DNA from 4 places in the Escherichia ruysiae genome. Region 3 is predicted to be linked to each of the others. Evidence: predicted binding sites of a transcription regulator. Region 3 holds the regulator's gene; each other region holds the start of a gene.

Region 1 (4,793 bases), 780 kb from region 3:
TTTGCCGGTGACTTACAGGATGACCTGCCCGCGCGTTTAGATACCGCGACCAGTCGTGCTCATACCCAGCAATTCCACCACTGGCAGGTGTTAAGCCGCCAGATGGGTGATAACGCCCGTTTTAGTCTGGTTGCAACGGCGGACGACGTCGCAGATTGCGATACGCTGATTTACTACTGGCCGAAGAACAAACCGGAAGCTCAGTTCCAGTTGATGAATTTACTTTCTCTGCTGCCAGTGGGCACTGACATTTTCGTCGTTGGCGAAAACCGTAGCGGCGTGCGCAGCGCCGAGCAGATGCTGGCAGATTATGCGCCGTTGAATAAAGTCGACAGCGCCCGTCGCTGCGGCCTCTATTTTGGTCGTCTGGAAAAGCAGCCAGTGTTCGATGCGGATAAATTCTGGGGCGAATATAACGTAGATGGACTGACGGTCAAAACGCTGCCTGGCGTGTTTAGCCGCGACGGTCTGGATGTCGGCAGCCAGCTGCTGCTCTCGACATTAACCCCGCACACAAAAGGCAAAGTGCTGGATGTCGGCTGCGGTGCAGGTGTGCTTTCAGTTGCGTTTGCGCGCCACTCGCCGAAGATTCGTCTCACTCTGTGCGATGTCTCTGCCCCGGCGGTAGAAGCCAGCCGTGCGACGCTTGCGGCCAACGGTGTTGAAGGTGAAGTCTTTGCCAGTAACGTCTTTTCCGAAGTGAAAGGTCGTTTTGATATGATCATCTCCAACCCGCCGTTCCATGATGGGATGCAAACCAGCCTGGATGCAGCACAAACGCTGATTCGCGGCGCGGTGCGTCATCTTAACAGCGGCGGCGAGTTACGAATTGTGGCGAACGCCTTCCTGCCTTACCCGGACGTGCTGGATGAGACATTTGGCTTCCACGAAGTCATTGCGCAAACCGGGCGTTTCAAGGTATATCGCGCGATTATGACCCGCCAGGCGAAGAAAGGTTAAGTCTCTCGCCGCAAGCCTTGTTGGATGCGGCGTGAACGCCTTATCCAACCTACAAAACCTGCACATTAGCCCTTCGTAGGCCAGATAAGACGCGCCAGCGTCGCATCTGGCATCTGCACCCACATACCATGTCGGATGCGGCGTGAACGCCTTATCCGACATACAAAACCTGCACGTTAGCCTCCTGATGACCATTTTTCCAGCAATTACACATCAGTCGATAATTAACTATTGACGAAAAGCTGAAAACCACTAGAATGCGCCTCCGTGGTAGCAATTCTTTTTAAGAATTGATGGTATGCGAAGGTGGCGGAATTGGTAGACGCGCTAGCTTCAGGTGTTAGTGTCCTTACGGACGTGGGGGTTCAAGTCCCCCCCCTCGCACCAAAAACCACGTTGATATTGCTCGCACTGGGCGAAGGTGGCGGAATTGGTAGACGCGCTAGCTTCAGGTGTTAGTGTTCTTACGGACGTGGGGGTTCAAGTCCCCCCCCTCGCACCAAACGAGGCGATATCAAAAAAGTAAGATGACTGTGCGAAGGTGGCGGAATTGGTAGACGCGCTAGCTTCAGGTGTTAGTGTCCTTACGGACGTGGGGGTTCAAGTCCCCCCCCTCGCACCAATTATCTTTACTTCCTCTCTTGTTTCTTCCCTGCTTTTTCATCCCTGATTCCACTTTATTATCATTAACATGACGCCAGAAATAAGCGCCAGGCACGATGGTAGTAAAACGTAATGCCGTAACTGTTTGTGATATAGCATCAGCGGCGTCAACACTAATCCCATCAGAATGACAATCCGCCACTGATCCGGCGATAAATCCGCATACGTCATCCCTGCAATCAGCAATCCCGGCAGCAACACTCCCCAACCACTGCCCAGCATACGTTGCAACATGGTTTAATCTCTCAAAGCGATAATAATAACCAATATCATATGATAATTTTTATCATTTGCAAGCCAGAGAAATCCCTTGCTATCGGGCAAACCTATCGCTAGGATTAGCAATCATTATCATTTAGATTACTATCACGATTATGGCCTATCGTTCTGCACCGCTCTATGAAGATGTTATCTGGCGAACGCATCTCCAGCCGCAGAATGCTGGGCTTGCGGAATCAGTACGGGCGACGATCGCAGAACATCGTGGACATTTGCTGGAGTTTATCCGTCTGGATGAACCCGCCCCGCTTAACGCCATGACACTGGCGCAATGGTCATCACCGAATGCGCTACGTTCTCTACTGGCGGTCTATTCCGATCATATCTACCGTAATCAACCGATGATGATCCGTGAGAACAAACCGCTGATCTCACTCTGGGCGCAATGGTATATCGGCCTGATGGTGCCACCCTTAATGCTGGCGCTGCTGACGCAGGAAAAAGCGTTAGACCTTTCTCCAGAACATTTCCACGTTGAGTTTCACGAAACCGGGCGCGCAGCCTGTTTCTGGGTCGATGTATGTGAAGATAAAAACGCAACAACGCATTCTCCACAACAACGAATGGAAACGTTAATCAGCCAGGCGCTTGTCCCGGTAGTGCAGGCATTAGAAGCAACTGGAGAGATCAACGGCAAACTCATCTGGAGTAATACCGGTTATTTGATCAACTGGTATCTGACAGAGATGAAGCAGTTGCTCGGCGAGGCAGCGGTTGAATCGCTGCGTCATGCCCTGTTTTTTGAGAAAACGCTCACTACAGGTGAAGATAATCCACTCTGGCGTACAGTAGTGCTACGCGATGGTCTGCTGGTACGCCGTACCTGCTGCCAGCGTTATCGCCTACCGGATGTGCAGCAATGTGGTGACTGTACGCTGAAATAAAAACTTTGCCGGGACGATAACCCGGCATTAAGCATATTAAAAGGGATGCAACACGTTACTTGTTTCGCAATGCCGCATACATAACAGAATATCTGCGGCCTCCAACAACCCCGCATCAGAACTGACGCCCAGTTTCGACATCACATTAAATTTATGCGCCCGGATCGTTTTAATATTGCGTTTAAGCTGCTCGGCAATTTGTGTCATTGAGTAGCCACGCGACATAAAACGCAATATTTCTCTCTCCGTTGGGCTTAACGTCCGGCTTTGGTTAATGTACCACTGATTATTCAGCCGATCTGTCGCCTGACGCACACCATTTAATGACAGAAACAACTCCTGATGAAAAACTTCCAGCGTCGATGCTTTACTTAATACTCCGTCCAGCGGAGATGGAGATAATGAACCAATCAACCGTGCTTCAATATCATCATCTGCAATAACCAAACGTCGGGTACGCGGAAATTTAATCGCCAGCTCAGTCAGGCAAGATAATCCTTCTCTGCGCTCACTTCTCATGGCAGAAAAAGAAAAAATGACCGCCGCGAACGAGATCCGCGACATTGCATTCTGAAACGACTCCTGACTGGTATAGGTGTGGAGCTTATAAGGGTTACCCGCAAACTTTCTGAATAAACTCTCAATACCGATACTGCTCATGACGCATTTTTCTACGAGTGCGACATTTCTCTTCTTAATTCGGCTGTGTTCCATTCTGCGGCATCTCCATAAACAGAAGGCAAGTTAAGTTCTCTTGCACCCTGTGCGCTATTTATCCATGCATACATCTCAGCATTGCTGTGAATTGCCAGCCGACGCATCGCACTGTTTTTTTGTGCGCTGATAGTTTTATTACTTTTCTTGAGCAATGAAGCTATCTGGTTGATGCCCCATCCTTTGCCTAACAGCCGCAGTACCTTACGCTCTGAAAGCGTCAGAACGACGGTGCGATATCTAAAATCCTGAGTTTCAGCCATTGTCGGAGAGGTCAGCATCGCGCTGATACGATCCGCATACGCATTACCGGAACGAACGGTTTTAACCAGATTCTCAATGGGTTCAATATCCGACAGTAACGTCGCTGTTGGACACATAAGCAGTTCTACTGCCGGGGAGTACCAGGCACGCGAAACCATGAAAACCCAATGTATTTCCCGGTATTGTGAGATCAATGAATAGTAATGTTCACAAACGGAACGCGGGTCTTCCGTTTCGCCGGATAAATCGGCAACCACTAACCCAGCACGACGTAATTGTAATAAGGTTAACTCCTCCGCAGAGGCGCTACTCGTTATTTCATATTCAGGTAGATGGGTCCTCATGACCTCTTTTAATCCTGCCTGCATAACGGGTATTTTACTGATAACAATTCCATTTTTGCAGCATCCTGGCAACATATATCCTCCATATCCACTCTCTATAAATCATGATGGTTAATTCAGGATATTCACCCCCTAAATTAATCCAACAAATTAATAGTTCTAGCGAATAAATTATCCTTAGCATTCACTTCCATATCAGTTTACCCCTGACACACCAAAAATCCTTTGTATGTTTCAGGAGGCTAGCATCAAATAATAACCTGGTAAAATACCTCTGACACATTTAAAATATCTAAATTATGTTGTTAGAAATACTTAATCAAAAACCACAAATCCAATCAGTTTACGATATCATTCAAAATAATGGTCAAAGGCGAAAATCAAGACCTTTAGACCGAAAGAGCAACAAAAAAATCAATAAAAACTGAAAGATATTTCTTATCCAGATTCGAAAAATTGATTTTCCCTGCTATTAGCCAAACGAGTAAAAACAAAACTATAAATTCATTTCAGTGATAATATTCATGAGGATATTTATTTGACCTCTGACGCAGATCGCTTCCTGTCGCCATAACCAGAATTAATCAGCGCAATTTTGATCTTAACCAACCCCAAAACAACCGCGCTTCATGATACAAATGGGGTCTCATTATTTGAACAATACGCAGCACGTCTATGACAAAGG
Region 2 (4,793 bases), 1.6 Mb from region 3:
ATCAGGAGGCTTATATGGACGTATTACATTGCGTGGATTTTTTTCCGTCTGGTAACGTGTCTGTGGCAATAGAACCCCGGCTTCCACAGGTGGATTTTCCTGAACATCACCATGATTTCCATGAGATTGTGATTGTCGAACACGGCACGGGTATCCACATTTTCAATGGGCAGCCTTATACCATCTCCGGTGGAACAATCTGTTTCGTGCGCGATCATGATCGGCATTTATACGAACATACGGACAATCTGTATTTGACCAATGTGCTGTATCGCTCACCGGATAGATTTCAGTTTCTCGCCGGGCTGCATCAGCTTCTGCCGCAAGAACAAGACGGGCAATATCCGTCCCATTGGCGCGTGAGCCACAGCATATTGCAGCAGGTACGGCAACTGGTTTCGCAACTGGAACAGCAGGAAAGAACGAATGATTTACCCTCGAAAGCCAGCGGTGAGATTTTGTTTATGCAATTACTGCTCTTGCTGCGTAAAAACAGTTTGCAGGAGAGCATGGAAAGTCGCGAATCGCGTCTGAACTTGTTGTTGGCCTGGCTGGAAGAGCATTTTGCCGACGAGGTGAATTGGGAAATGATGGCGGATCAATTTTCTTTGTCACTACGTACATTGCATCGTCAGTTAAAACAGCAAACTGGTTTGACGCCCCAGCGTTACCTTAACCGTTTACGGTTGGTGAAAGCGCGTCATCTGTTACGCCACAGCGAGGCCAGCGTTACTGACATCGCCTATCGCTGCGGATTCAGCGACAGTAACCACTTTTCGACGCTTTTTCGCCGAGAGTTTAACTGGTCACCGCGTGATATTCGTCAGGGACGGGATGGCTTTCTGCAATAACGCGAATCTTCTCAACGTATTTCCACGCCAGTTTATGAATAATCAAACACGTCTTCTGGCTGAGGTGGCACGGTGGCTCATCAGTTTGTCCTTCGTAAAAAAGATTTTTTTGCCAGCGAACAGCAGGCGGTCGCTGTGGCTGATCGTTATCCGCAGGATGTCTTTGCCGAGCATACACATGATTTTTGTGAACTGGTGATCGTCTGGCGCGGTAACGGTTTGCACGTGCTCAACGATCGTCCTCATCGTATTACTCGTGGCGATCTCTTTTATATCCACGCAGACGATAAACACTCCTACGCTTCCGTTAACGATCTGGTTTTGCAGAACATTATTTATTGCCCGGAGCGGCTGACGCTTAATCTCGACTGGCAGGGGGCGATTCCAGGGTTTAACGCCAGCGCAGGACAACCACACTGGCGTTTAGGCAGTGCGGGCATGGCGCTGGTGCGGCAGGTTATCGGGCAGCTTGAGCACGAAAGCAATCAGCCCGCGCCGTTTGCCAACGAAATGGCGGAGTTACTGTTCGGGCAGTTGGTGATGCTTTTGAAACGTCATCGCTACACCAGTGATTCGTTACCGCCAACATCCAGCGAAACGTTGCTGGATAAGCTGATTACCCGACTGGCGGCCAGCCTGAAAAGTCCTTTTGTGCTGGATAAATTTTGTGATGAGGCGGCGTGCAGTGAACGCGTCTTGCGCCAGCAATTTCGCCAGCAGACCGGGATGACCATCAATCAATATCTGCGGCAGGTCAGAGTGTGCCATGCGCAATATCTTCTCCAGCATAGCCGCCTGTTAATCAGTGATATTTCGACAGAATGTGGCTTTGAAGACAGTAACTACTTTTCGGTGGTGTTTACCCGGGAAACTGGGATGACGCCCAGCCAGTGGCGTCATCGCAACTCCCAGAAAGATTAACTTGCCATGCCCATGCCGACGATGTTGGCGGCGACAATAATCACCACACAACCGAGGCTCAATACGGTAACCGGACGGCGTCCCGCATTGTTCCACTCTTTCAGCACCAGCCCGACGATACCGCCGCACAATACGTAGAAACTCATATGCAGCATCCAACTGATGTAGTCATACTGCGCCGGAATGCGGGCGTGTCCCCAGGCATAGAAAAAGAATTGCAGATACCACATCAAACCCCCCAGTGCCGAGAGCAATACGTTGTGGATGATCAGCGGTTTTGCCAGCGAGAAGTCGGCTTTTAGCGACAAATCTTTCACTTTTGCCAGACGAATAAAACAGAAACCGAGGTTGATGATCGCGCCGCCACCCATGATGACAACATAGCTTGGCAGAGCGACATACAGTGGATCAACACCCAGCGCGGCAGCCGCTTCATGCATCGGTTTTGCGGCGTTCATCGCAAAAGACATCCCGGCAGAGAAAATGCCGCACATTACCGCCAGCACCAGCCCTTTTTTCAGGTTGAACTCTTCGGCTTTAATGCCCATTTTGCGCTCTTTCAACTGCCCGGCGCGAGTCACAATCCCCACGCCAATCAACGCCACCAGTACGCCGAGCAACGTCATGCGCCCACCGTCGGTGTTAATCAGCACATCGAAATTGCCGTTGATAATTGGCGTCATCAGCGTACCGACGATCAACGTAATGCCAATGGCGATACCTATCCCCATCGACATGCCGAGATAACGCATGGTCAGACCGTAGTTGATATTACCAATCCCCCACATAGCGCCGAACAGAAAAACAGGCAGCAGGGTAGAGAGACTGAACGAGCTGTAATATGCCCAGAAATCAGGTAGTAGCATGGCGCTGATGGCCCACGGCAGAATAATCCACGAAACAATCCCACCGACAGACCACATGGTTTCCCATGACCACTTTTTTACTTTTTTGAACGGAGCGTAAAAACAGGCTGCACTGGCCGCGCCGATCAAATGCCAAAATATCCCCATCGTAATCGCGTTACTCATCTTCTTATCCTCATCATTTTTCGTCGCGTCACATCTCCGACGAGATGAGTGTAAAAATCGTGCTGTCGATTAACCTTTCGCCTGTTGCCGCCGTTGTCGATTTACTGGCAATCACGGCATTAAGTGGGTGATTTGGTTCACATCTCGGACATTTCCCTGCAAAACCATTCCCCTATGAAAAGTACGGCATTGATAATCATTTTCAATATCATTTAATTAACTATAATGAACCAACTGCTTACGCGGCATTAACAATCGGCCGCCCGACAATACTGGAGATGAATATGAGCTATACCCTGCCATCCCTGCCGTATGCTTACGATGCCCTGGAACCGCACTTCGATAAGCAGACCATGGAAATCCACCACACCAAGCACCATCAGACTTACGTCAACAACGCCAATGCGGCGCTGGAAAGCCTGCCAGAATTCGCCAACCTGCCGGTTGAAGAGCTGATCACCAAACTGGATCAGCTGCCAGCAGACAAAAAAACCGTGCTGCGCAACAACGCTGGTGGTCACGCCAACCACAGCCTGTTCTGGAAAGGCCTGAAAAAAGGCACGACTTTGCAGGGCGACCTGAAAGCGGCTATCGAACGTGATTTCGGTTCCGTTGATAACTTCAAAGCAGAATTTGAGAAAGCGGCAGCTTCCCGCTTTGGTTCCGGCTGGGCATGGCTGGTGCTTAAAGGCGATAAACTGGCGGTGGTTTCTACTGCTAATCAGGACTCCCCGCTGATGGGCGAAGCCATTTCTGGCGCTTCCGGCTTCCCTGTTCTGGGTCTGGATGTGTGGGAACACGCTTACTACCTGAAATTCCAGAACCGCCGTCCGGACTACATCAAAGAGTTCTGGAACGTGGTGAACTGGGACGAAGCTGCGGCACGTTTCGCGGCGAAAAAATAATCGCATATTGCCTACTGCAATGAGGCGTTTACGCCGTTTTTCAGCATAAAAAACAAACCATCGCACATAGCGGTGGTTTTTTTGTGATCAATTTCAAAATAAAAACAATGATCCTATAAAAATAAAACAACGTTTCAATTGATGTGGTTTTGATCACTTTTATTGCTCTGTTGAATGTCTATCTTCATTTCCATCAACACTGATGCATCGTGAAGGACTTATGCATCAGCCTATAAAAATATGCCGATAGGTGATGAAAATGCAGATAAAACACACGATAGAGAAAATCCCAGGAGGGATGATGCTCGTCCCGCTGTTCCTTGGCGCACTGTGTCACACTTTCTCGCCAGGGGCGGGAAAATACTTTGGTTCATTCACAAATGGAATGATTACCGGCACGGTGCCGATTCTGGCGGTGTGGTTTTTCTGCATGGGGGCATCGATAAAATTAAGTGCGACGGGAACGGTATTGCGTAAATCCGGTACGCTGGTGGTAACTAAAATTGCCGTGGCGTGGGTGGTTGCGGCAATTGCTTCACGCATTATTCCTGAACATGGTGTTGAAGTTGGATTCTTTGCCGGACTTTCAACGCTGGCGCTGGTGGCGGCGATGGATATGACCAACGGCGGACTTTACGCTTCGATCATGCAGCAGTATGGCACTAAAGAAGAGGCCGGGGCGTTTGTATTAATGTCGCTGGAATCCGGGCCGCTTATGACGATGATTATTCTGGGGACTGCCGGGATTGCATCGTTTGAACCGCATGTTTTCGTCGGTGCGGTATTACCGTTCCTCGTCGGCTTTGCGTTAGGGAACCTTGACCCTGAGCTGCGAGAATTTTTCAGCAAAGCCGTACAGACGCTGATCCCGTTCTTTGCCTTTGCGCTGGGCAATACCATTGATTTAACCGTGATTGCTCAGACCGGTTTGCTGGGGATCTTGCTGGGTGTGGCGGTGATCGTCGTGACCGGTATTCCGTTGATTATTGCCGATAAATTGATTGGCGGTGGCGATGGTACAGCCGGAATCGCGGCTTCCAGTTCTGCCGGTGCTGCGGTGGCGACGCCGGTACTGATTGCTGAAA
Region 3 (4,793 bases):
ATGCTTAGTGTGGCTGGCAATATAGCTGTAGAGTTCATCATCAACTTCAATCGTTTTCATCTTAATCCAGTGCGGTGTCTTAGCTGAATACAAGTCGCCAGGAGTATATGAATAAATCCCGGCAGCGGATAGCGTCAAGCCTGGCTTGCAGAAAAACTCGGATTAAACCTTATTTGTTGCAGCCCTGTGGCACAATGGTCAACATAATACCCTAACCCGACTTCGCGAAAAAAAGAACTTTGCCATGAAATTGAATATCCGCGCGCAATCTGCACAAAACCAGCATAATAATTCTCCCATCGTCCTCGTCCACGGTTTGTTTGGTAGTCTCGACAACCTCGGCGTTCTGGCGCGCGACCTGGTGAGCGACCACAATATTATCCAGGTCGATATGCGTAACCACGGACTTTCACCGCGCGATCCTGTGATGAATTATCCAGCAATGGCGCAAGATCTGCTGGATACGCTGGATGCACAACAGATCGAAAAAGCGACGTTTATCGGTCACTCTATGGGCGGTAAAGCCGTTATGGCGCTAACTGCACTAGCCCCCGATCGCATCGATAAGCTGGTGGCGATCGATATTGCGCCGGTTGATTATCACGTGCGTCGTCATGATGAGATTTTCGCCGCCATCAACGCCGTCAGCGAATCCAGCGCGCAAACACGACAGCAGGCAGCAACGGTGATGCGCCAACATCTGAATGAAGAAGGGGTGATTCAGTTTCTGCTGAAATCTTACGTTGATGGTGAATGGCGTTTTAACGTGCCAGTGTTGTGGGATCAGTATCCGCATATTGTTGGCTGGGAGAAAATCCCGGCATGGGATCACCCTGCCCTGTTTATCCCCGGCGGTAATTCACCGTATGTCACTGAACAATATCGTGATGATTTACTGGCGCAATTCCCGCAGGCACGGGCGCATGTGATTGCGGGTGCGGGTCACTGGGTACACGCCGAAAAACCTGATGCGGTACTGCGCGCCATCCGTCGCTATCTCAATGATTAACGCAACTGATTAAAAACCCAGCGTCCGCGTCGCTTTCCGCGCGTGGGCGTTGGCGTGACTCATCGCGCTGATGTATTATGGCGCGCTATCCATCCGGGCAGACGCCCGGCTGATTGTTTCCCCCGAAGTCACCAAGATCATGGCCAAAGAACAAACGGACCGTACGACATTAGATCTGTTCGCGCACGAGCGTCGACCGGGACGACCGAAAACCAATCCGCTTTCGCGCGATGAACAGCTGCGTATTAATAAACGCAACCAGCTAAAACGCGACAAAGTACGTGGTCTTAAGCGTGTCGAACTGAAGCTGAACGCGGAAGCTGTCGAGGCGCTGAATGAGCTGGCAGAGTCGCGCAATATGAGCCGTAGCGAACTGATCGAAGAGATTTTGATGCAGCAGTTGGCGGCACTGCGTAGTCAAGGCATCGTTTAAATTTCCACTTTCATGTAGCACAGTGTGCAGTCCTGCCCGTTTGCTGATTCCGCAAGACTGCCTGTTCTGCTATGATTGCCTTTATCCGTGGGCAATTTGCCACCCCCATTTCAATAAGTTTCAAGAGGTTATTTCACTCATGGCTATCACTGGCATCTTTTTCGGCAGCGACACCGGTAATACCGAAAATATCGCAAAAATGATTCAAAAACAGCTTGGTAAAGACGTTGCCGATGTCCATGACATTGCAAAAAGCAGCAAAGAAGATCTGGAAGCTTATGACATTCTGCTGCTGGGTATCCCAACCTGGTATTACGGCGAAGCGCAGTGTGACTGGGACGACTTCTTCCCGACTCTCGAAGAGATTGATTTCAATGGTAAACTGGTTGCCCTGTTTGGCTGTGGCGACCAGGAAGATTACGCCGAATATTTCTGTGATGCATTAGGCACTATCCGTGACATCATCGAACCGCGCGGCGCGACTATCGTGGGTCACTGGCCAACTGCGGGCTACCATTTCGAAGCATCAAAAGGTCTGGCAGATGACGATCACTTTGTCGGCCTGGCTATTGACGAAGACCGTCAGCCGGAACTGACCGCTGAACGCGTGGAAAAATGGGTTAAGCAAATTTCTGAAGAGCTGCATCTCGACGAAATTATCAACGCCTGATGTGATGCGGTGTAGGCTAATGTCTACGCCGTATTAATAGATAATGCCAATCAAAATAATTGCTACAAATTTGTAACTTTTGCCGTAGTACCTGTACAATGTTCCAGTATTGAAGTGGCCTTGCCGATGTAAATGTAAGCTAAGCCACGTTTTTATTAACAATATTTGCCAGGGACTTGTAGTTTTCATTTAGGCGTGGCAATTCTATAATGATACGCATTATCTCAAGAGCAAATTCTGTCACTTCTCCTAATGAAGTGAACCGCTTAGTAACAGGACAGATTCCGCATGACTGATAACAATACCGCCCTAAAGAAAGCTGGCCTGAAAGTAACGCTTCCTCGTTTAAAAATCCTGGAAGTTCTTCAGGAGCCGGACAACCATCACGTCAGTGCGGAAGATTTATACAAACGTCTGATCGATATGGGTGAAGAAATTGGTCTGGCTACGGTATATCGCGTACTGAACCAGTTTGACGATGCCGGTATCGTCACCCGCCACAATTTTGAAGGCGGTAAATCCGTATTTGAACTGACCCAGCAACATCATCACGATCACCTGATCTGCCTCGACTGCGGCAAGGTTATTGAATTTAGTGATGAATCTATCGAAGCGCGTCAGCGTGAAATCGCCGCGAAACATGGTATTCGCCTGACTAACCATAGTCTCTATCTTTACGGTCACTGCGCCGAAGGCGATTGCCGCGAAGATGAGCACGCGCACGAAGGCAAATAAGTCAGCCTGAACGAGAAAAGCCAACCTGCGGGTTGGCTTTTTTATACCAGGGAAATAAGAACAAGCGAGAGTTACAGCCCTCGCTTTTTTTGTTTTTACTGCGTAGCGTTATTACTGCGAATTTCCTGCCAGACTTTATCGCAATCGGCTTTCACTGCCTGGTCGTTACCGGTTTGCGTTGCGCGCAGACACTGCTGATAATCCAGTACCCGCACACTTTCCTGGTCGGCAAACTGCTGATGTTGTTTCTCTTTCTTCAGCACGTTTAACACGCTCTGGCAGGCCTCAATTTTTTCCGGCGAGCCTTGTGCTGTGTTGATGCAGGCGCTGTAAGCTTCTTTCAGACGACTGTCTTCCTGTGGCGCGGTTGATTGCGCACAAGCCACCAGCCCCGATGCCATCATGGCGATGAGAATCAGTTTTTTCATAGCAAATTCCTCAAACGCGCGGCAGGCGAAATACCTGCCGCGTCGGGCATCAGAAGATAGTGAACGGCGCGATAACCATGAATTTCACGTCACGCTCATCCTGGAAGATGTTGCCGTAACCGCCACCCCAGCTTGGGATGTCGGAGTGGTTGTCGTATTCGGTGAAATGCAGTTTGAACATCGTGCCCTTGGCGCGACCGTCCTGAATGGTGTAGACCGCATCCAGACTGTAAGCAGACTCTTCGATAGTCCGGTTTTTGTCGTAGTACGCATCCGGATTGCTCTGCCATGTCGCTGGTTTGGCATCCCATGCATAAACGTAGGAAGCGCCGATGGCGAAGCCGGGAAGATTCCAGTTTTTCAGGTCATACATCGCACCGAAGAAGACCGCTTTTTCGCCGTTGGCGTTAAAGTCAGAGCGGTTATCCCACCAGATATCCAGGCGACCGTTCGAGGAAGCGTAGGTTGGGGTCATACGTTGCAGGAAGTATCCCTGCTGACCATCGGCTTTAACCCAGGTGCCTTCGAGGCGCAAATCCACTACGTCAGCCGCCCGGTAGCCAAAGGTCAACGCCTGCAGCCAGGCGGTGCCGTCATAAAGATCGTTGACGCTGCGATCGTCAACTTTGTCGCGCGTACCGTAGAACTGGTAGCTGGTGGTTAACGGGCTACCGGCGATATCAAATTTATAGCTGGCTTTGGCAAAATATTGATCGATATACCCTTCCGCCTGACCAAACGCCGCTTCCAGTACGAAGTTATTTTTGAAGTCGTACTTCGCCCCGAGGGAGTGCAGATAATCAACTTTGGTGGTTTTATCGTTCTGATAAAACTCATCCATTTCCAGATGCCACGGCGCTTTGTATTCGTTGGTCCACATGTAGGAGAAACTCAACGCACCGGCATCGCCGTAATCAAAATTCGCCCCGGCTTCCGCACCCTGATAAGTACCCGGCATAAAGCTCCAGTGCGGCGCTAACAGCGTCTGACCGGTTGGCTGAATATAACCAGCCCTCGCCCACGCCGGACCGTATTTAAATTTAGCCGCTGCTTTATACAGGCTTATACCGCTTTTATCGCCGGACCAGTCTTCGTCATAGGCTTTATTACTTTTTGAAAACGCGATTTCGTTCGGGTGAGAGCTGTCGCCGTTTTCTGCCATTTCAATCGCCGTAAATGCGGCAATATCAAGGCCGAACATATCAGCAGCATAACCAGACTGAAAATCGAGGTTGGCGTTCCAGGTGGAGTGAGAAAGGTTGGTTTTGTATTTGTCACCGTCGGTAACATCTTTACGGTCGCGTTCACGCTGCCAGTAATAGATACCGCCGGTTAAGGTTGAATCGTCGATGAATCCTTCGGCGCGAGCCTCCGGCATTGCCATAAAGCCCGACATTGCTGTAACACCGGCGATAGCCAGCGCCAGCGTACTACGTTTGCCACTAAACGCACGCATGGGTTAATCCTCTTTGACGTATAAATTGCTGCACCACAGGTGAACAGCGAAAAAAATAAAAA
Region 4 (4,793 bases), 3.8 Mb from region 3:
CAGGCGATGCAGCGTCTGCCGCGAAATCGCTGTCTGGCGACCGGATATTCCTGCCGTAGTCAGGTAAAACGGGTTGAAGGTACGGGGGTACGCCATCCTGTGCAGGCATTACTGGAGATTATTAAATGATATGGAAACGTAAAATCACCCTGGAAGCACTGAATGCCATGGGTGATGGAAACATGGTGGGATTGCTGGATATTCGCTTTGAACATATTGGTGATGACACTCTGGAAGCGACAATGCCGGTAGATTCGCGGACAAAGCAACCTTTCGGGCTGCTGCATGGCGGTGCGTCCGTGGTGCTGGCCGAAAGTATTGGCTCCGTTGCCGGTTATTTATGTACCGAAGGTGATCAAAAAGTCGTTGGTCTGGAAATCAATGCTAACCATGTTCGATCAGCGCGAGAAGGGCGAGTTCGCGGCGTTTGCAAGCCGCTGCATCTTGGTTCACGTCATCAGGTCTGGCAGATTGAAATATTCGATGAGAAAGAGCGTTTGTGCTGTTCGTCACGATTGACGACCGCTATTTTGTGACGTTGTCACCAGAAAAGTGTGACGCATATTGCCTTTGGTTATTATCTGCACAGTAAACGGTGGTATACTGTGCAGGTCTTGTCTAAAAGCGAGGATGCTATGTCTACTCAACTTGATCCCACCCAACTGGCCATTGAATTTTTACGCCGTGACCAGAGCAATCTTTCACCTGCCCAATATCTCAAACGTCTGAAACAACTAGAACTTGAATTCGCTGATCTGCTTACTCTCTCTTCTGCTGAATTAAAAGAAGAAATCTACTTTGCCTGGCGTTTGGGCGTGCATTGATTCTGGCTGAACGCAGTTAGTGTGCCCCATCGACCTGGATTAACTCCAGTCCAGGTCTGACGACTTTCTTCTGACTTCTCCCATTTTTACCCGCTTGATCTTGTTTAAAAAGAATACAAATCGCAGGTTGTGTTAAAACGCTGGCTTAGCTTTATGAGATTATTCTTATCACCCCTTCAAGAGCTAAGCCACTGTGAGTGCCGGAGATAAGCGCCGGATGGGGTAGAAACCCTTAAGCCTGTGTAGCACAGACTTAAGGGTTTTCTTATTTCTGAACGAGCCACTTTTTTACCTATCTCTTAAATAGTCATTTTCAATACAACTTTTTCTTTTCCATCACAGTCTTAAATGCCCTCCGGTAATAATCATTAACTAACAATGAGATACCTAATTCTTAGCGTGCCTGTTAAGCCGCATATCAGGGTCTATGCTTATTAAATGCAGGCAAAAAGCATGTTTTACGGTAAAGCCCCTGCGTTTGCTGGGTTGAACTGATAATCATTATCACTAACATGCTGTTATACGCTGAAAGCGATGAAGTGAGGTAAATCGATGGACATGCATTCAGGAACCTTTAATCCACAGGATTTCGCCTGGCAAGGCTTAACGCTGACACCCGCAGCGGCGGTGCACATCCGCGAGCTGGTGGCAAAGCAGCCAGGTATGGTCGGCGTGCGCTTAGGCGTGAAGCAAACGGGTTGCGCGGGCTTTGGCTATGTACTCGACAGTGTTAGCGAGCCGGACAAAGACGATCTGCTGTTTGAACACGACGGCGCGAAGCTGTATGTCCCGCTACAAGCAATGCCGTTTATTGATGGCACGGAAGTCGATTTCGTTCGCGAAGGACTCAATCAGATATTCAAATTTCACAACCCGAAAGCCCAGAATGAATGTGGCTGTGGCGAAAGCTTCGGGGTATAGGCGGTACTATGTCTCGTAATACTGAAGCAACTGACGATGTCAAAACCTGGACTGGCGGCTCGCTGAATTATAAAGAAGGATTCTTCACCCAGTTAGCCACTGATGAGCTGGCTAAGGGCATAAACGAAGAGGTGGTGCGCGCAATCTCGGCGAAGCGTAATGAACCGGAGTGGATGCTGGCGTTTCGTCTCAACGCCTTTCGCGCATGGCTGGAGATGGAAGAGCCGCACTGGTTGAAGGCGCAATACGATAAGCTGAATTATCAGGATTATAGCTATTACTCCGCGCCTTCATGTGGTAACTGCGATGACACCTGTGTTTCTGAACCGGGCGCGGTGCAACAAACCGGCGCAAACGCTTTTTTAAGTAAAGAGGTTGAAGCGGCATTTGAGCAGTTGGGCGTACCGGTGCGGGAAGGCAAAGAGGTGGCGGTGGATGCCATTTTCGATTCTGTTTCGGTTGCCACCACTTATCGCGAAAAACTGGCGGAGCAGGGGATCATTTTCTGTTCCTTTGGCGAAGCGATTCATGAGCACCCGGAGCTGGTGAAGAAATATCTCGGCACCGTGGTGCCTGGGAATGACAACTTTTTTGCCGCGCTCAATGCGGCGGTGGCTTCCGATGGTACGTTTATTTATGTACCTAAAGGCGTGCGCTGTCCGATGGAGCTTTCCACCTATTTTCGTATTAACGCAGAAAAAACCGGGCAGTTTGAGCGCACCATTCTGGTAGCCGACGAAGACAGCTACGTCAGCTACATTGAAGGCTGCTCCGCACCAGTGCGTGATAGCTACCAGCTACACGCGGCGGTGGTGGAAGTCATCATCCATAAAAACGCCGAGGTGAAATATTCCACGGTGCAAAACTGGTTCCCTGGCGATAACAACACCGGCGGTATTCTCAACTTCGTCACCAAGCGTGCTCTGTGCGAAGGCGAAAACAGCAAAATGTCGTGGACGCAATCGGAAACCGGTTCAGCCATTACCTGGAAATACCCAAGCTGTATTTTGCGCGGCGATAACTCCATTGGTGAGTTTTACTCAGTGGCGCTGACCAGCGGTCATCAGCAGGCTGATACCGGCACCAAGATGATCCACATCGGTAAGAACACCAAATCGACCATTATCTCGAAAGGGATCTCTGCCGGACACAGCCAGAACAGCTATCGCGGCTTAGTGAAAATCATGCCGACGGCAACCAATGCGCGCAACTTCACTCAGTGCGACTCAATGCTGATTGGCGCTAATTGCGGGGCGCATACCTTCCCGTATGTCGAATGTCGCAATAACAGCGCACAACTGGAGCACGAGGCAACGACATCGCGTATTGGTGAAGATCAGCTGTTTTACTGCCTGCAACGCGGGATCAGCGAAGAAGACGCCATCTCGATGATTGTTAACGGTTTCTGCAAAGACGTGTTCTCGGAACTGCCGCTGGAATTTGCCGTTGAAGCACAAAAACTCCTCGCCATCAGTCTTGAACACAGCGTCGGATAAGGAATAAACATGTTAAGTATTAAAGATTTACACGTCAGCGTGGAAGATAAAGCTATCCTGCGCGGATTAAGCCTCGACGTTCGTCCCGGCGAAGTTCACGCCATTATGGGGCCAAACGGTTCGGGCAAAAGTACCTTATCGGCAACGCTTGCCGGGCGCGAAGATTATGAAGTGACGGGCGGCACGGTGGAGTTTAAAGGCAAAGATTTGCTAGAGCTGTCGCCGGAAGATCGTGCAGGCGAAGGCATCTTTATGGCTTTTCAGTATCCGGTGGAAATCCCTGGCGTCAGTAACCAGTTTTTCCTGCAAACGGCGCTCAATGCGGTGCGTAGTTATCGCGGTCAGGAAACCCTCGACCGCTTCGATTTTCAGGATTTGATGGAAGAGAAAATCGCCCTGTTGAAGATGCCGGAAGATTTATTAACCCGTTCGGTTAACGTTGGTTTTTCCGGTGGCGAGAAAAAGCGCAACGATATTTTGCAAATGGCAGTGCTGGAGCCGGAGTTATGCATTCTTGATGAGTCGGACTCCGGGCTGGATATCGACGCATTAAAAGTGGTTGCCGATGGCGTGAACTCGCTGCGTGATGGCAAGCGTTCATTCATCATCGTGACGCACTACCAACGCATTCTTGACTACATCAAGCCTGATTACGTCCACGTGCTGTATCAGGGGCGAATTGTGAAATCCGGCGATTTCACGTTGGTCAAACAACTGGAGGAGCAGGGTTATGGCTGGCTTAGTGAACAGCAGTAACGTGCTGCAACAGTGGCATCACTTGTTTGAGGCTGAAGGGGCAAAACGCTCCCCGCAAGCGCAGCAGCATTTACAACAATTGCTGCGTACCGGTCTGCCGACGCGTAAACATGAGCACTGGAAATATACGCCGCTGGAAGGGCTGACCAATAGCCAGTTTGTCAGCATTGCGGGGGAGATATCCCCACAGCAGCGTGATGCCTTAGCCTTAACGTTAGACGCCGTGCGGCTGGTGTTTGTTGATGGACGTTACATGCCAGCACTTAGCGATGCAACTGAAGGCAGCGGATATGACGTGAGCATAAACGACGAACGCCAGGGGCTGCCCGATGCAATTCAGCCAGAAGTGTTTCTGCATCTGACGGAAAGCCTGGCGCAAAGCGTTACGCATATTGCTGTGAAGCGCGGTCAACGGCCTGCAAAGCCATTGCTGTTAATGCATATTACCCAGGGCGTGGCAGGTGAAGAGGTGAACACTGCCCATTATCGCCATCATCTGGAACTGGCGGAAGGCGCGGAAGCGACAGTGATTGAACATTTTGTCAGCCTTAATGATGCCCGCCATTTTACCGGCGCGCGCTTCACTATTAACGTCGCAGCGAACGCCCACTTGCAGCATATCAAGCTGGCGTTTGAAAACCCGGTCACTCACCACTTTGCCCATAACGATTTGCTGCTGGCAGACGATGCCACCGCATCTAGCCACAGTTTTCTGCTTGGTGGCGCAGTGTTACGGCACAACACCAGTACGCAACTTAATGGCGAAAACAGTACGCTGCGGATTAATAGCCTGGCG

The links. Region 3 encodes Fur, which represses iron uptake genes when iron is present. Its sites were predicted from a motif close to ATAATAATGAGAACNACTATCAA; they were not measured.
Region 1: the regulator Fur is predicted to act here: its motif matches at 1,897-1,919, upstream of fhuF (siderophore-iron reductase FhuF).
Region 2: the regulator Fur is predicted to act here: its motif matches at 2,993-3,015, upstream of sodA (superoxide dismutase [Mn]).
Region 4: the regulator Fur is predicted to act here: its motif matches at 1,316-1,338, upstream of sufA (Fe-S cluster assembly scaffold SufA).

What each region holds. Positions count from the first base shown of each region.
Region 1 covers NZ_JAVIWS010000001.1:3,270,252-3,275,044, reverse strand. Annotated here, with positions in the region: gene rsmC (16S rRNA (guanine(1207)-N(2))-methyltransferase RsmC) at 1-960, shown strand, start outside; tRNA gene RGV86_RS15865 (tRNA-Leu) at 1,261-1,347, shown strand; tRNA gene RGV86_RS15860 (tRNA-Leu) at 1,376-1,462, shown strand; tRNA gene RGV86_RS15855 (tRNA-Leu) at 1,496-1,582, shown strand; gene RGV86_RS15850 (DUF1435 domain-containing protein) at 1,621-1,857, opposite strand; gene fhuF (siderophore-iron reductase FhuF) at 1,998-2,786, shown strand; gene bglJ (DNA-binding transcriptional activator BglJ) at 2,823-3,500, opposite strand; gene RGV86_RS15835 (helix-turn-helix domain-containing protein) at 3,458-4,183, opposite strand.
Region 2 covers NZ_JAVIWS010000001.1:2,454,853-2,459,645, reverse strand. Annotated here, with positions in the region: gene rhaS (HTH-type transcriptional activator RhaS) at 15-851, shown strand; gene rhaR (HTH-type transcriptional activator RhaR) at 924-1,772, shown strand; gene rhaT (L-rhamnose/proton symporter RhaT) at 1,769-2,803, opposite strand; gene sodA (superoxide dismutase [Mn]) at 3,088-3,708, shown strand; gene kdgT (2-keto-3-deoxygluconate transporter) at 3,968-4,793, shown strand, end outside.
Region 3 covers NZ_JAVIWS010000001.1:4,046,454-4,051,246, reverse strand. Annotated here, with positions in the region: gene seqA (replication initiation negative regulator SeqA) at 1-60, opposite strand, end outside; gene ybfF (esterase) at 245-1,009, shown strand; gene ybfE (LexA regulated protein) at 1,149-1,442, shown strand; gene fldA (flavodoxin FldA) at 1,582-2,112, shown strand; gene uof (fur leader peptide) at 2,322-2,408, shown strand; gene fur (ferric iron uptake transcriptional regulator) at 2,401-2,847, shown strand; gene RGV86_RS19395 (ChiQ/YbfN family lipoprotein) at 2,943-3,275, opposite strand; gene chiP (chitoporin ChiP) at 3,325-4,731, opposite strand.
Region 4 covers NZ_JAVIWS010000001.1:218,820-223,612, forward strand. Annotated here, with positions in the region: gene ydiJ (D-2-hydroxyglutarate dehydrogenase YdiJ) at 1-129, shown strand, start outside; gene menI (1,4-dihydroxy-2-naphthoyl-CoA hydrolase) at 126-536, shown strand; gene RGV86_RS01195 (YdiH family protein) at 636-824, shown strand; gene sufA (Fe-S cluster assembly scaffold SufA) at 1,377-1,745, shown strand; gene sufB (Fe-S cluster assembly protein SufB) at 1,754-3,241, shown strand; gene sufC (Fe-S cluster assembly ATPase SufC) at 3,251-3,997, shown strand; gene sufD (Fe-S cluster assembly protein SufD) at 3,972-4,793, shown strand, end outside.